Regions from separate parts of the Corynebacterium sp. Marseille-Q4381 genome, predicted to be linked through region 2. Evidence: predicted binding sites of a transcription regulator. Region 2 holds the regulator's gene; the other holds the start of a gene.
What was found. The regulator LexA, encoded in region 2, represses DNA repair genes until DNA is damaged. The targets are predictions, from matches to a motif close to CGAACANNTGTTCG.
Positions count from the first base shown of each region.

Region 1: a site for LexA is predicted at 2,634-2,647, ahead of V6D40_RS00305 (HNH endonuclease signature motif containing protein). Genes of this name have one in related genera too.

Region 1 is NZ_JBAJNR010000001.1:56,053-63,692, forward strand. It holds gene pafA (Pup--protein ligase) at 1-765, opposite strand, end outside; gene V6D40_RS00295 (ubiquitin-like protein Pup) at 766-951, opposite strand; gene dop (depupylase/deamidase Dop) at 944-2,455, opposite strand; gene V6D40_RS00305 (HNH endonuclease signature motif containing protein) at 2,732-4,027, shown strand; gene pdxS (pyridoxal 5'-phosphate synthase lyase subunit PdxS) at 4,038-4,913, opposite strand; gene pdxR (MocR-like pyridoxine biosynthesis transcription factor PdxR) at 4,994-6,355, shown strand; gene V6D40_RS00320 (bile acid:sodium symporter family protein) at 6,289-7,260, opposite strand; gene arc (proteasome ATPase) at 7,314-7,640, opposite strand, start outside.
Region 2 is NZ_JBAJNR010000001.1:236,528-244,167, forward strand. It holds gene hrpA (ATP-dependent RNA helicase HrpA) at 1-2,973, shown strand, start outside; gene nrdR (transcriptional regulator NrdR) at 2,983-3,441, opposite strand; gene V6D40_RS01225 (hypothetical protein) at 3,452-3,775, opposite strand; gene lexA (transcriptional repressor LexA) at 3,965-4,645, shown strand; gene V6D40_RS01235 (DeoR/GlpR family DNA-binding transcription regulator) at 4,651-5,439, shown strand; gene V6D40_RS01240 (HPr family phosphocarrier protein) at 5,489-5,758, shown strand; gene V6D40_RS01245 (uracil-xanthine permease family protein) at 5,770-7,071, opposite strand; gene V6D40_RS01250 (HNH endonuclease signature motif containing protein) at 7,107-7,640, opposite strand, start outside.

The sequences.
Region 1 (7,640 bases), 180 kb from region 2:
ATCCGCGGCGATATCCCGGATGTGGCTGATCGGGTTTTCCAGCTCGAAGTCCGGCAGGTCGAAGCCCGCCTCGAGCATCTCGATGACCAGCAGCGTCGAGCCGATCTTCAGCGCGAAGGTGGGCTCGGACATGTTCGAGTCGCCGACAATGACGTGCATGCGGCGGAACCGGTGTGAATCGCCGTGCGGCTCGTCGCGGGTGTTGATGATCGGGCGCGTGCGCGTGGTGGCCGAAGACACGCCCTCCCACACCTGGTCGGCACGCTGCGAGATAACGAAGCGGCCTTTCTGGATCATGCCGGCGCCGCAGATGAGCTGGCGGGTGATCAGGAACGGTAGGAGCTGCTTGCCGAAGGATTTCAGCGCCAGGTCGCGGCTGATCAGGTAGTTCTCGTGCGCGCCGTACGAGTTGCCGGCGGAGTCGACGTTGTTCTTGAACAGGTAGACGTCGGCGCCGATCCGGTCGGCGGCCAGCGACTCGACCGCCTTTGCCGCGAGCTCGCTGAAGATTGCCTCGCCCGCCTTGTCGTAGTTGAGCAGCTGGGTGACCGAGTCGCACTCGGCGGTGGCGAATTCGGGGTGCGAGCCCACGTCCAAATACAGCCTGGAGCCGTTCGCCGTGAAGATGTTGGAGCTGCGGTGCTTCGCCACCACCGGGCGGAACAGGTAGCGCGAGACCTCCTCCGGCGTCAACACCGCCTTGCCGTCGCGGTAGGCGGCGACCCCGAACTCGGTCTCCACCCCCATGATGCGGCGGGGGTACATCTACTGCCCGCCCTTTTGCACGAACGAGCGGACGAACTCCTCGGCGTTGGTGTCCAGCAGCGCGTCGATCTCGTCGAGGAGATCGTCCGTGCCCTGGGTGTTGATCTGCGCCTGCGATTGTTCGAGGTCTTGCTCCTCGCCGTCGTCGCCGCCCGGGTAGCCGAAGATCTGCTGCTGATTAGCCATGCTGTAACCCTAACGCGTCAATGAGCTCGTGCACCCCATGAGCTGCGTCGAGCGCGTCGCCGACGGTTTCCTTGGTAAAGGAGTCGATCGTATCCATCGGCACCCGCACCAACTCGTCGCCCACCCGGAAGATGATCGACTGCCAGCTGGCCGCAGCGATGTCCTCGCCGAACTTTGAGGTCACACGCCCGCGGAAGTACGCCCGCGAGTCTTTCGGCGGGGTCACCGCCGCGTGCTCGATCTCCGCGGTACTCACCATCGTTTTCATCCGCCCCTTGCGCACCAGCGCGTGGTACAGCGACTTCTCGGGATCGATGTCGGAGTACTGAATGTCGATCAGCTGCAGCTTCGGGTCCGCGATATCCACGCCGCGATCTACATACTGCTTGATCAGCGCCCATTTCGCCGTCCAATCCAGGCGGTCGGCCGTTGAAAGCGGGTCGCGTTCCAGGTCGTCGAGGATCTCGCCCCAGAGCTGGAGCACTTGCTTATCGACGCCCCCCAGCTCCCCCAACGCCCCACAACGATCCCGATACTCCCGCAGGATGGCGGTGGCGGAGAGGAGGCGGGCGTCGGCAAGCAGGAGCTCATGGGTGAGCGACGGATCGTGCGAGACCTTTTTGATCTCCGCGACCGGATTCTTCAGCGCAAGGTCCGAGAAATCCACCCCGGCCTCGATCGCGTCGATCACCAGCTTGGTCATGCCGACTTTGAGGAAGTTCGCGTACTGGCTCATGTTGGCGTCGCCCACAATGACGTGGAGGCGGCGGAACCGCTCCGCATCCGCGTGCGGCTCGTCGCGGGTGTTGACGATGCCGCGGTTCAGCGTTGTCTCCAGGGAGATCTCCTGCTCGAAGAAATCCGCGCGCTGCGAGATCTGGAACCCCGCCCGCTCGTTCGCCTGCCCGATGCCCACCCGGCCCGCGCCGATGATGACCTGGCGCGTGACAAAGAACGGCATCAGCGCCTGTGTCAGGCGCTGGAAGTCGGTGTCGCGGGAGTAGAGGTAGTTCTCGTGGCTGCCGTAGGACTGGCCCTTGCCGTCGACGTTGTTTTTGTAGAACTTCAACGGCGGGCACGGCTCGTGCTTGTTCAGCACGCTAACCTGCTGTTCCCAGAGCTGGCGGACCGCGGCGGCCGCCTTGTTCAAGTAGATGTCCCCCGCTGCGTCCTGCACCATCGCGTCGAACGCGTTCGAGGTCTCCGGCGCCGAGTACTCCGGGTGGCCGTGGTCGACGTAGAACCGCGCCCCGTTCTCGGTCACCACGTTTGCAACGCCCATCGCGTTCGGGTCCACCACCGGCACCGTGCGGTAGCGCTGGAGGTCGAACCCGCGCGTGTCTTTGAGTGGAGCCTCCTCCTCGTAGTCCCACCGCGACCGCGCCGCCGTGTGCAGCGCCGCGTACGCCACCACCGCGTGCGTGGAGGTGAGCAGCGGGCTCAGCGTCGGGTCGTCGGGACAAGTGATGCCGTACTCGGTCTCGGTGCCCATAAAACGTGCCATGGGTCACCAGCCTAGTGGGGGGCGGAAATTATGCGAGGCATAATACCGTCTACTTGAGGTTGAGGGCGTATCGAACGTGTGGGCGGTGCTGTTGGGGGTCTGGTATCCGCAAAACCCCAGGGGATTATGCCTGGCATAATACCCTTTACTTTAGGTTGAAGGTTGCTTTCTCTTCATGCGAACGCGTGTTCTAATTCGTGGCTTCGTGTGTTAGGTGCGTTTTGTATGGTGTATCCACTCCGTCCAAAAGGACCTTGAAACAAAGGAAACATAGCCATGACCAGCACGATTACCGCCACCGATTTCGACGTCAACGCCAAACCGCCGTCGAAGCGAGCATATGAGATCGCAGATGCGATCAGGCGCTCTCACCAGAGGGCGAACATGACGAAATCGGACCTTCTCGAGCAGATAGCGGAGTTTGACGCCAGCGATCTCGCCTACTCATTCGGCGCGGTGAGCACCGCAAGCTGGCTCGCCCGCGAGTTGCACTACCCGGTCCCCACTGCCTACGAGTACGTCCGAGTGGCGCGGAAACTCCAGGAGTTTCCGATGCTCAAGACGGCGTTTAGCTATGGCGAGCTGGATTACACCACGGTGCGGCTGCTGCTCCGGTACATCAATGAGCGCAACGAGAGAGGGCTCCTCGTGCTGGCAAAGGAACTGACGTTTACCGAGCTTCGGCGCGTCCTCGCCGGCGTCGAACCCGAGGATAAGGATGACGATGAAAAGCCCGACGAGCCGTATCTGGACGCCCACACTCGCGACGACGGGATGATCGCCGGTAGTTTCCTTCTCCCACCAGTCGAGGGCGAGAAATTCAAGGCTGCCCTCAAGATTGCGGAACTGGCATCCTACGGGGCGCAAGAGGGTGACGAGACCGAACCTCCTAAAGAGGCGTGCCCTGCGAAGATGGTGGACGAGCCGCGCCCCAATCCGGGGATGAGTGCGGAGAAGATCCTCCGGCCGCCGTCGCGGTTCGGGGCGCCGCTGAAGTCAGCGATGTACGACGCATTCGTCACCATGATCGACATGGTGCGCACGAACCCGGTCAGTCCCCTTCGAGCGCCCGGCGCGCACGTGAACATCATGTGCACGACGGACGGCAGGGCGTGGATGCCCTCGAACCCGCAGGCTCCGTCGAGCGCGATCCGGCAGTACCTCCACAACGCGCTGGGCCGCTGGCACATCATGGATGGCAAGGGGCTCACGCTGAATATGGGTAGACAGCAGCGGTTCGCCACAGATGCGCAGGTTACCGCGCTGCTCGCTCAGTGGGAGTACCAGTGCGCGATGCCCGGGTGCAACCACTCGCGGTTTATGGAGATCCACCATATTCACGAGTGGGTCGATGGGGGCTCAACCGACATCGACAACCTGATTCCCCTGTGTTCAAGCTGCCACTCGAAGGTCTCGCACGGTCTTGCGCACATCGCCAACAACAGCGGGTACATCGAGTTTAGGTTCCTCGACGGGTCCCGGTACGTCGCCGAGGGCCGGAGCCTGCCTAAGCGGGTGGAGGACTTCGAAGGTCCGATGGTCCTCGACCCCGACGAGGTGACCTTTGGCTAGAGGTTGAGGGTTACCAGCCGCGCTCCGCGAGACGGTGCGGGGCGGGAAGGTCGGCGACGTTGATGCCGACCATGGCTTCACCGAGCCCGCGGGAAGCCTGGGTGACGGCGGCGATGTCCTGCCAGTTGCGGGTCGCGGCGACCACGGCCTTGGCGCGAGCCTCCGGGTTGCCGGACTTGAAAATACCCGAGCCGACAAACACGCCGTCCGCGCCGAGGTGCATCATGAACGCGGCGTCGGCGGGGGTGGACACGCCGCCGGCGACGAGCAGGGGCACCGGCAGGCTGCCGTGCTCGGCAACGTAAGCTACGAGGTCGTAGGGCGCCTGAAGCTCCTTGGCGGCCACATAGAGCTCGTCGCGGTTTCCTGCCCAGATCGCCTGCAGGCCGGCGATCTCGGAGGTGATCTTGCGGATGTGCTTGGTGGCCTCGGAGACGTCGCCGGTGCCAGCCTCGCCCTTGGAGCGGATCATCGCGGCGCCTTCGTTGATGCGGCGAAGCGCCTCGCCGAGGTTCGTCGCACCGCAGACAAACGGCACCTCGAAGTCGCGCTTGTCAATGTGGTTGACGTAGTCGGCTGGGCTTAGCACTTCCGACTCGTCGATGTAGTCCACGCCGAGGTGCTCGAGGATCTTCGCCTCGTACACGTGGCCGATGCGCGCCTTCGCCATCACCGGGATGTCGACGGCGTCGATGATGCCCTCGATGAGGTCCGGGTCGCTCATGCGGGCGACGCCGCCCTGGGCGCGGATGTCGGCGGGGACGCGCTCGAGCGCCATCACAGCGACGGCGCCGGCGTCCTCGGCGATACGGGCCTGCTCGGGCGTGACCACGTCCATGATCACGCCGCCGAGGAACTGCTTGTTTACTTCGGAAAAATCAGCCATGCGAACAAGTCTGTCTATCCAACTGGTAGATTCCAAGAGCCAGTTCTAGATAGTTTCTCTGTACCAGTTGGAGGGGCACAGTGCTTATCGACGTCACCGCGAACCACCCGCTGCCCCTTCCCGCGCAGATCGCGGCCGGAATTCGGGCCGCGGTCGCTGACGGCAGCTTGATGCCGGGGGACGCGGTGATATCGACGAGGGCGCTCGCGGCGCAGCTCGGGGTCTCGCGCGGGACCGTGGTCGCCGCGTACGACCAGCTGATTAGTGAGGGCTACCTGCTTGCGTCCCAGGGGGCGCCGACTCGAGTGCACCCGGAGCTGCCCGCGGCGAGCGGCCAGGCTGGTGCGGCGGGTGGGGTTGAGGTGGCGTTGGCAAGCAACCTGCTGCTGTCGCTGAAACCTGCGCCGAGCGCTGCGGGCGGCGTGCGGCCTGCGGCGTGGCGCGCGGCGTGGCGGGAAGCAGCTGCGGAGCCGGGTGGGCCTGTGGACAAGTCGGGGCAGCCGGAGCTGCGGGAGGCGGTGGCTGAACACCTGCGCCTCACCCGCGGGCTGAATGTCGCGCCGGGGCAGCTGGTGGTCAGCGGTGGCTCGCGCGAGGGGCTGATGCTGATCCTGGCCACGCTCGCTGCGCAGACCGGGCGGCGGTTGCGGGTGGGCGTGGAAAGTCCGGGGCACCCGGGGCTGCGGCGCATCATCCCGATGGGTGGGCACGAGCTGGTTGAATGCGCCACGGACGTGGGCGGAATTGAGGTGGCGCACCTGCCTGGCGGCCTGGACGCGGTGCTGGTGACGCCAGCGCACCTGTACCCGCTCGGCGGAACCATGCCGGCAGCGAGGCGTGCACAGCTGGTTGAGTGGGCGGTGCGCACCGGCACGGCGGTGATTGAGGACGACTTTAACGCGGAGCTGCACTACCGGACGGCGCCCCAGCCGACGCTTGCCGCGCAGGCGCCGCAGGGCGCGGAAGTGTTCACGCTCGGGACGTTTTCGACGCTTTTGTCGAAGGAGTTGGCGGCGGGGTATGTGGTGGCGTCGGCAAGCAGCGCGGAGAGCTTGGCGCAGACGCGCCGGGTGCTGGGGATGCCGGTGAGCGCCGTGACGCAACGCGCGGTCGCCCACCTGCTGCGCGGAGGGTACGTCCGGCGCAACACGCGCGCGGTGCACGCGCGGCTGGCGGCGCGCCGCGACGTGCTCGAGGCCGACCTGCTCCCGGCGCTGCGGGGGATGGGCGCTGCGGCGGAACTGTCCGGGGCGGTCGGCGCAGACGCCGTGGTGTCCTTCGCGTCCGAGGAGCGCACGGCCGAATTCGAGGCGCTACTCGCGCAAGCCGGGTACGAGGCGGGCCGGCTGCCCCGCGCACTGATCTTGAGTTTTTCTCACCTCGACGAGGCGGAGTTCGCGACAGCGGTGGCAACGCTGGAGCGCCTGACCAGCCAGGCGTAGATCGCGCCGGTGATGTTGTGCAGCACGGCGGCCACGGCGCCGGGCAGCGCGGCTTCAGGGGCGAAGAACTTGCCGGCCATGCCGGACGACAGGCCGGCGGATTGGGTGCCCACCTCAACCGCGACGGTGCGGCGGTAGCTTTCGGGCTGGCCGGTGAGTTTGGCGGCGTAGTAGCCCAGGACGTAGCCGAGCACGTTGTGCAGCAGCACGGCGAGGAAGACGATGGCGCCGACCTGCAGCAGCGCGTCCTTGTTCTTGGCCACCGTCGGGAAGACCACGCCGCCGATGCCGAGGATGGAGATCCACGGCAGGACCGGGGAAATCTTCTCCATCCAGCTGTCCAGCACGTAGCGCAGGACGATCCCGCCGATGACCGGGATGAGCACCGTTTGGGCGAGGGTCTTGGCCATACCCGCGGCATCGACGTCGACATTCTCGCCGGCGAGCAGCAGCATCACGATCGGCGTCATGAACGGCGCGACGAGCGTGGACACGCTGGTCATTGCGACCGACAGGGCGACGTCGCCCTTGGCCAGGTAGGCGATCACGTTCGAGGAGGTGCCGCCCGGCACCGAGCCGAGCATGAGCAGGCCCACCGCAAGCGCCGGGTTGAGGCCGAGCAGCTTAGCGACGACCACCGCTCCCACCGGCATGATGACGAATTGGGCAACGACACCGATCAGCACCGGCACTGGCCGCCGGGCGACTTCCTTGAAATCCGGGATGGTGAGGGTGAGCCCCATCCCGAACATGATGATCATGAGGAAGTACGTGATGTACTGCGTCCATGGCAGAAACGGCGCCGGAAAGAAAAACGCGATTATCGACCCAATGAGGATGAACGCGGGGAAAGCCGCGACGGCGAGGGCTGCCGAACGATCCGCCGCCTCTTCGCGAGTGGTCACAGTGACCTCCTGTCCGTTATGTGGGACTGAAGTCCCGCCTTTTGAGATGGAGGCTACTGTACGGGATCGGTCAGCACTTCCGCAGCGATTACGCGTTTTCCGTGGCGGCCCGTGATCCGCGCCCACTCGTCGGGGTTGGCGGTGTTCGGCATGTCCTCGCTCTCGTCCTGCTCGGCGCGCACGGCGGCGCGCAAGTGGTCGGCGGTGACGCCGCTTGCCGCACCCGCGATGTGGTCCTTGATCGCGAGCTTCTTGGCGCGATCGACCACGTTGGCGATCATCGCGCCGGAGGTGAAGTCGTGGTAGTGGAGGGTTTCGGTGCTGCCGTCGACAAGCGACAGCTCGACGAACGGGCGCGGTGCGAACATGGCGTCGACTGC
Region 2 (7,640 bases):
ATTGAGAAGCAACACTGGCGCGGCGTCGAGGTCGTGCCGCTGTTCGGCCGCCTCTCCAACGCGGAGCAGCACCGGGTGTTCTCCCCGCACTCGGGGCGGCGCATCGTGTTGTCAACCAACATCGCTGAAACCTCGCTGACGGTGCCCGGTATCCACTACGTGGTGGACACAGGCCTTGCGCGCATCTCGCGCTACTCTACGCGCACGAAGGTGCAGCGCCTGCCGATCGAGGAGATCTCGCAGGCCAGCGCCAACCAGCGCTCGGGCCGTTCCGGCCGCACCGCCGACGGAATCGCAATCCGCCTCTACTCCGAGGAGAACTTCGAGGCCCGTCAAGAGTTCACCGACCCGGAGATCCTGCGCACCAACCTCGCGAGCGTGATCCTGCAGATGATCTCGCTGCGGTTGGGCGACATTTCCGAGTTCCCCTTCATCCAGCCGCCGGACCAGAAGTCGATCCGGGACGGCCTGATGCTGCTGAACGAGCTCGGCGCCATCCGCGACGGCAAGGGCGGTGCGCCGGCGCTAACGGACATCGGCCGCGACATTGCGCGCATCCCGGTCGACCCGAAGATGGCCCGCATGCTGGTGGAGGCCAACCGCTTGGGCGTGCTTGACGACGTCACCGTCATCGTCGCCAACATGACCATCCAGGACGTGCGCGAACGCCCGCTCGACTACCAGGCCCAAGCCGACCAGGCGCACGCCCGCTTCAAAGACAAGGAATCCGACTTCCTCTCGGCGCTGAAGCTGTGGGATTACATCAACGATTCGCGCGACGAGCTGTCCGGCAACGCCTTCCGCAAGCGGATGAAGCGCGAGTTCCTGCACTACATGCGCATCCGCGAGTGGTACGACCTCGTGCGCCAGCTGCGCGACGTGGAGCGCCAGCTCGGCTGGTCGCGCGCCGAGAACGTCGCCGGCGAGCGCGACGCAGACGCGATCCACAAGTCGCTGCTCACCGGCCTGCTCTCCAACATTGGCGCACGGGACGGCAACTCGAAGGAGTACGACGGGGCTCGGGGGACGCGGTTTGTGGTGTTCCCGGGGTCGTCGTTAAGCAAAAAGCCCCCTGCCTTCCTCATGGCCGCCGAGCTGGTGGAAACCTCCCGGCTGTTCGCCCGCGACGTGGCGAAGATTGAGCCCGCCTGGGTCGAGCACGCCGCCGGCGACCTGCTGCGCCGCAGCTACTCCGAGCCGGTGTGGTCGCGCAAGCGGTCAGCGGCGATGGTGCACGAGAAGACGATGCTCTACGGCGTGACCATCGCGCGCGACCGCCTCGTGCCGTACCACCGCGTCGACCCGGACGGGGCGCGCAACATGTTCATCCGCCACGCGCTGATCGGCGGCGATTGGAATCGGCACCACCTGTTCATCGAGCACAACGAGGCGCTGCTCAACGACGCCGCCGCCGTCGAGGAGAAGGTCCGCCGCCGCGGCCTCGTCGTCGACGAGGACACGCTGTTCGACTTCTACGACGCCAAACTGCCCGAGACGGTGACCACCGCCCGGCATTTCGACTCGTGGTGGAAAAAGCAGCGCCACGCGGACCCGCACTACCTCGACTTCGACCCGGCGGCGCTGTTGACCGACGACAACCTCGACACGTCCGAGGAGGCGTTCCCGCCGCTCTGGCGCCAAGGCACGATCGATTACGAGCTGCGCTACAAGTTCGAGCCCGGCGCCCCGTTCGACGGACTCACGGTGGTGGTGCCCGTGCCGCTGCTCGCGGGTTTCGAAGCGGACGGGTTCGACTGGCTGGTGCCGGGGCTGCGCCTCGAGCTGGTCACGGAACTCATCCGCACGCTACCGAAGGCGCTGCGCAAACACGTCGTGCCGGTGCCGGACTTCGCCGCCCGCGCGGTGCCGCTGCTCGACGAGGAGCTTCCGCTTGTCGACGCCCTCTCAAACGCCCTGCGCGCCGCCGGCATCTCCGGCGTCAACGGGACCGACTTCAACCCCGCGGCGCTGCCTGACCACTTGAAAGCGACGTACGCGGCGATTGACAAGCGCGGCAACATCATCGACCACGACACCGACCTCGCCGCGCTGAAGCGCAGGCAGGCGGGCAAAATCCGCTCGTCGGTGGCGAAGCGCGCCGCTGCCAGCGCCTCGGAAACGGTAAAGAAGTGGACCGCCGACACGCTCGGCGCGGTGCCCGAAACCGTCACCACAGTCATCGAGGGCAACGAGGTCGACGCGTACCCCGCGCTCGAGGTCACGCCGGACGGCGTAAAGGTGTCGGTGCACCCGACAAAGGCGGCCGCCGACGCGTCGATGACGACGGCAACGTTGACGCTGCTGCTTCGCGAGATCCCCGTGTCCGTGCAGCAGATGACGAAGGGGCTACCGTTGCGCCACAAGGTGGCCGTGGACCATTACCCGCACGGCGGCGCGGAGGGCTTGGTTGACGACGCCCGCGTCGCAGTCATCCGCGACCTCATGCTCTCGCACGGCGGCGCAGTGCGCACCCCGGAAGAGTTCGACGCGCTTGTCAAGGAGATCAAGCCAAAGGTTCCTGGCGAGGTGCGCCGCATCGTGGTGGGGCTCGCGCCCGCGCTGGTGGAGTACGCGAATATGCGAACCGAACTGGCGAATTGGGAAGGCCCGGCGATCGATGACATGCGCTCTCAGCTGGACTTCTACCTGCCGAAGCACGCAATCACCATCCACGGCGCGGACCACCTGCAACACCTGCCGCGCTACATTGAAGCGATGCGCATCCGCTTGGAAGACATGCGCTTGGACCCAGACCGCGACGCCGACCGCCAGTCGGTCGTCGACGAGTCGAAGCGCTACCTCGAGGCGCGTGTCGCGAAACTGCCTGCGAGTGTGCGGAAGTCTCGCGCCTACAAAGACATCCTGTGGCGCATCGAGGAGCTGCGCGTCAGCCTGTTCGCTCAGCGGCTGGGCACGCCGCAGCCGGTGAGCCAGCGACGAATTGAGAAGCTCGCCGACAAGCTCGGGCGCTGATACCGGGCGCTAGAATTCCGAACGGTCGCGCCTGCGCATGAGGCGGATCTCGGACTCGAAATCGTCCGCGCTTTCGAACGACTTGTACACGGAGGCGAAGCGCAGGTACGCCACCTCGTCGAGCGCGCGCAGCGGTTCAAGCACCGCGAGGCCGATCTGGTTCGCCGGCACCTGCGAGCTGCCTTGAGCGCGCACCGTCTCCTCAACTTGCTGCGCGAGGCGCTTCAGCGCGTCGTCGGACACGTCGCGGCCCTGGCAGGCGCGACGCACACCCAGGATAAGTTTGTCGCGGTCGAACGGCTCGCTGACCCCGTTGCGCTTGACCACTGTCAGCACGGCTTTCTCCACCGTGGTGAAGCGCCCCCCGCACTCCGTGCACTCGCGGCGTCTACGGATCGCGGCGCCGCCTTCCACCGTGCGCGAATCGGTCACGCGCGACTGCTCATGATGGCAGAACGGGCAAAACATGACCTCTATCCTAGCGCGCCGCTTCCAAGACGCTGCTGGGTTGAACCGGCGCATCCCCCGCGCCGAACGCGCCGCCGAAGAGCGACCCGGCGATCAGCGCCGCCGCCATCAGCCCGCCGAGGGCGAGATTATCGCGACGCTCGCGACCCGGTTCGAACCCGTCGTGCTGCGGAAGAGCGCGGCCACCGGCAGGGGCAGCCGTTCGCTCCGCCGTTCGATTCGCGGGCGCTAACGTTCGAACAACGGCACGTTCGCCCGTGCGGGAACTCCCGCGGTTGACGTCCCAAACCTCCGACGCCGGTGCGCCGCCGTACGGGTAAATCATGGTGGTCATTGCTTATCTCCTCTCATTCAACTGGGCCAAATACTAACTGCCCGCCCAACACGGGCGCCGGTTCGTACGCTCACCTGTTCTAACGCCCACATGTTCGATTTATAGCACACCGGTGGAGAATATCGAACACACTTGCTTAGCGTGGTAGCTTCGTCGATAAGCAACTGCCCCAACGTCCAAGGAGAACGCATGCCGCGCAAGAAGGCGGACCCGAACGAACTCGACATGAGCGCTCTCTCCGAGCGCCAGCGCCGCATTCTGCAGGTAATCCAGGACGCGGTCGTGCTGCGCGGCTACCCGCCAAGCATCCGCGAGATCGGCGACGCGGCGGGCCTGCAGTCCACCTCCTCGGTGGCGTACCAGCTTAAAGAGCTGGAGAAGAAGGGGTTCCTGCGCCGCGACCCGAACAAACCTCGCGCCGTGGACCTGCGCCACCTGCCGGAACCCGTGAAACGAAAGAAGGCGGCCCCCGCCGAAACCCCGGAAGAGGCGTCGAGCCCGCGGTTTGTTCCGGTTGTCGGGCAGATTGCCGCGGGAGCGCCGATCCTGGCGGAGGAGAACGTCGAGACGTACTACCCGCTGCCGGATGAGCTGCTCGGGGACGGTGACGTGTTCATGCTCAAAGTCGTCGGCGATTCCATGATCGACGCGGCGATTCTCGACGGCGACTGGCTAGTCGTGCGATCGCAGCCGGTGGCTGAAGAAGGCCAAATTGTCGCCGCGCTGATCGACGGCGAAGCGACGGCGAAAGTGTTCCACAAGGACGCGACGGGCGTGTGGCTTCTTCCGCGCAACGAGGCCTTCTCCCCTATTAAGGGCGACGACGCCGAGATTATGGGCCTCGTCGTGTCTGTCTTCCGAGCACTGTAGCAGCGATGCAGGCCGAGGAACGCCGCCGCCAAATCGCCGCGCTGACCGCCGTTGAGGGGCGGGTGAGCGTTGCGGAGCTTGCTGAGCGCTTCGACGTCACCGCTGAAACAATTCGGCGGGACTTGGCCGCGTTGAACGACGAAGGGGTGGTCCAGCGCGTCCACGGGGGTGCGGTGGCGAGCCAGGGATATATGACGTCCGAGTTTCCGCTGGCTGCGCGGTTGCGCTCTGCGCTTGATGCGAAGGAGGCGATCGCGAGGGCGGCAGCGGCGTTTTTGCCTTCGGAGCCCGGCAAGTCAATTTTTCTGGATTCGGGCACGACGATCAGCGCGTTGGCGCAGCGGATAGCGTTCCTGCCGGAGGCGAGTTCGTGGTCGATTGTGACGAACTCGCTGCCGGCGGCGCTGGAGCTCGCCGAAGCCGGCGTCGGCGACGTGCAGCTTCTCGGCGGGACGGTGCGGGCCATTGCGCAGGCGGTCGTGGGTGACACGGCGCTGCGGACGCTTGCGCTTTTGCGTGCCGACGTCGCGTTTGTCGGCACCAACGCCCTCACAGTGGACCACGGCCTATCCACCGCCGACGCGCACGAAGCCGCGGTGAAGGCTGCGATGGTAACCAACGCGCGCCGCGTGGTGGTGCTGTGCGACTCGACGAAGCTCGGCAACGACTACCTGGTGAGTTTCGCCCCGCTCGACGCGGTGGACGTGGTGGTGACTGACTGGGGTGCTCCGCAGTCCTTGGTCGCCGATCTTGAGAGGCACGGGGTCAATGTCGTCATCGCCGACAGTCTCTAGACTGGTTGTCACTGCAACTGATGTTCGCGCACAACGAAAGGACCCCATCATGGCTTCCAAGACGGTGAAGGTTGGCTCCCACGTGGGCCTGCACGCGCGCCCAGCGACCGTTATCGCCGACGCCGCGGGCGAGTACGACGACGAAGTCATTCTCTCGCTTGTCGGAGGCGACGATGAGGACGAAACGGATGCCGCCTCAGCGCTGATGATCATGGCGATGGGCGCCGAATTCGGCGACGAGGTCACCGTCACCTCCGACAACCCGAAGGCCGTCGAGTCGATCGCGGCGCTGATCGAGCGGAACTTGGACGACGCTTAGGAGGGCGTCGTTTAGCGGTACTGCCCCTCGCCGATGGTGTCGTAGATCCAGCGCATGATCGGGTACACCACGATGATCCCGACGGAGCCCAACGCGATGCCTTCAAGGGCAACCTGGCCGGCGTGCAGCGTGAGGTTGCCGATACCCACGATCAGCGCCACCGCCGCAGCAGTGAGGTTCACCGGATCGGTGAAGTCGACGCGGTTGTCCTGCCAGATGCGAACGCCCAGCATGCCGATCAGCCCGTAGAGCACCAGGCAGGCGCCGCCGAGCACGCCCGCTGGAATGGTGAAAATAACGGCGCCGAACTTCGGGATGAACGCCAATACGATCGCGAACACCGCCGCGACCCAATAGGCGGCCGTGGAATACACCTTCGTCGCCGCCATCACGCCGATGTTTTCGGCGTAGGTCGTGGTGCCGGAGCCGCCGAAACCGCCGGCGAGTGTGGTCGCGATGCCGTCGCCAATCAGCGCTTTGCCCTGCAGGGAGTCGAGGTCGCGGTGGGTCATCTCGGACACCGCCTTGACGTGACCGACGTTTTCGGCGATGAGCACCACCAGCACGGGCAGCGTCACCAGCACAGCCGAAAGGCGGAACTCCGGCGTGTGGAAGGCGGGCAAGCCCACCCAGGGGGCGGCGCCGATGGTGTCTAAGGCGGCGTCGTCAAGACCGCCCGTCAGGGCGGCGAAAACCCAACCGACAACCACTCCGATGAGGATGGACAGCCTGGACGCCATCCCGCGCGCGGCAACGGTGACCAGAACGATGGTCACAAGCGTGACGCCGGCGACCGCCGGCTGCGTCTCCACGTTCGCCACAGCCGTCGGGGCGAGGTTGAAACCGATGAGCGCCACGATCGCGCCGGTGACCACGGGCGGCATGACGGCGTCGATGACGCGCTTGCCGGCGGCCTGGACGATCACGCCGACGAGGATGAGCGCCAGGCCGGTGATCAGCACGCCGCCGAGCTGCGCACCCATCCCGTACTGCTGCGAGGCAGTCAGCGGGGCGATGAACGCGAACGACGAACCGAGGTAGCTCGGCAGCTTGTTCTTTGTCAGCAGCAGGAAGATGATCGTGCCGAGGCCGGAGAAGAGCAGCGTGGTGTTGACCGGGAACCCGGTCAGGGTGGGCACGAGGAGCGTGGCGCCGAACATAGCGACCACGTGCTGCATGCCGATGCCGATCGTGCGCGGCCAGGAGAGCCGCTCATCCGGGGCGACGACGGCACCGGGGCTCACCCGTTTGCCGTCGCCGTGCAGCGTCCAACCAAATCGTGTCGTATCGGGAGTGCGGGGCGTTTCATTCACGGGGAGCCATTATCGCACCCGAGCGGCGCAATCTCCTACCCCGCGGGCACGCGCGGTCCGAACAGGAGCTCCATCGCGCCGGGGCGGTTGGCGGGTAGAAGGTGCCCGGTCCAGGTTCGGTAGGCCGGCCCGCCGCGGTTCATCACGATGCGACCGGCCCGCCGCCGTCGTTTCTGCCAGCCGGGACTCGCATCATCGGGGTCGTCGTTGTTGATGCGGTTGTGGTACGAGCACAGCACCGCCAGGTTCGAAATGTTCGTCTCGCCGCCGTGTTTCCACGCAGTTACGTGGTGCGTTTCGCAGTGGTCGGCCGGCAACCGGCACCCGGGTACCGCGCAACCGGGCGACACCAGCGCGGCTAAGGTGCGCTGCTTGGTGTTGGCGCGGCGCTGGGTGCGGTACAAGTTCACTGCGCCGTGCTCGGGGTGGAACAGCGCCACCTGGAGATCGCAAGCGTGGTGCAAAGCCAGGTATTGGGCGCCGGTGATTGAGGTGCCGTCGGTAAGCATGAGCTCCGTGTCGTCGCCTGCGCCCTGCAGAATAGCTACGTGCTTATCCAGCGGCACCAG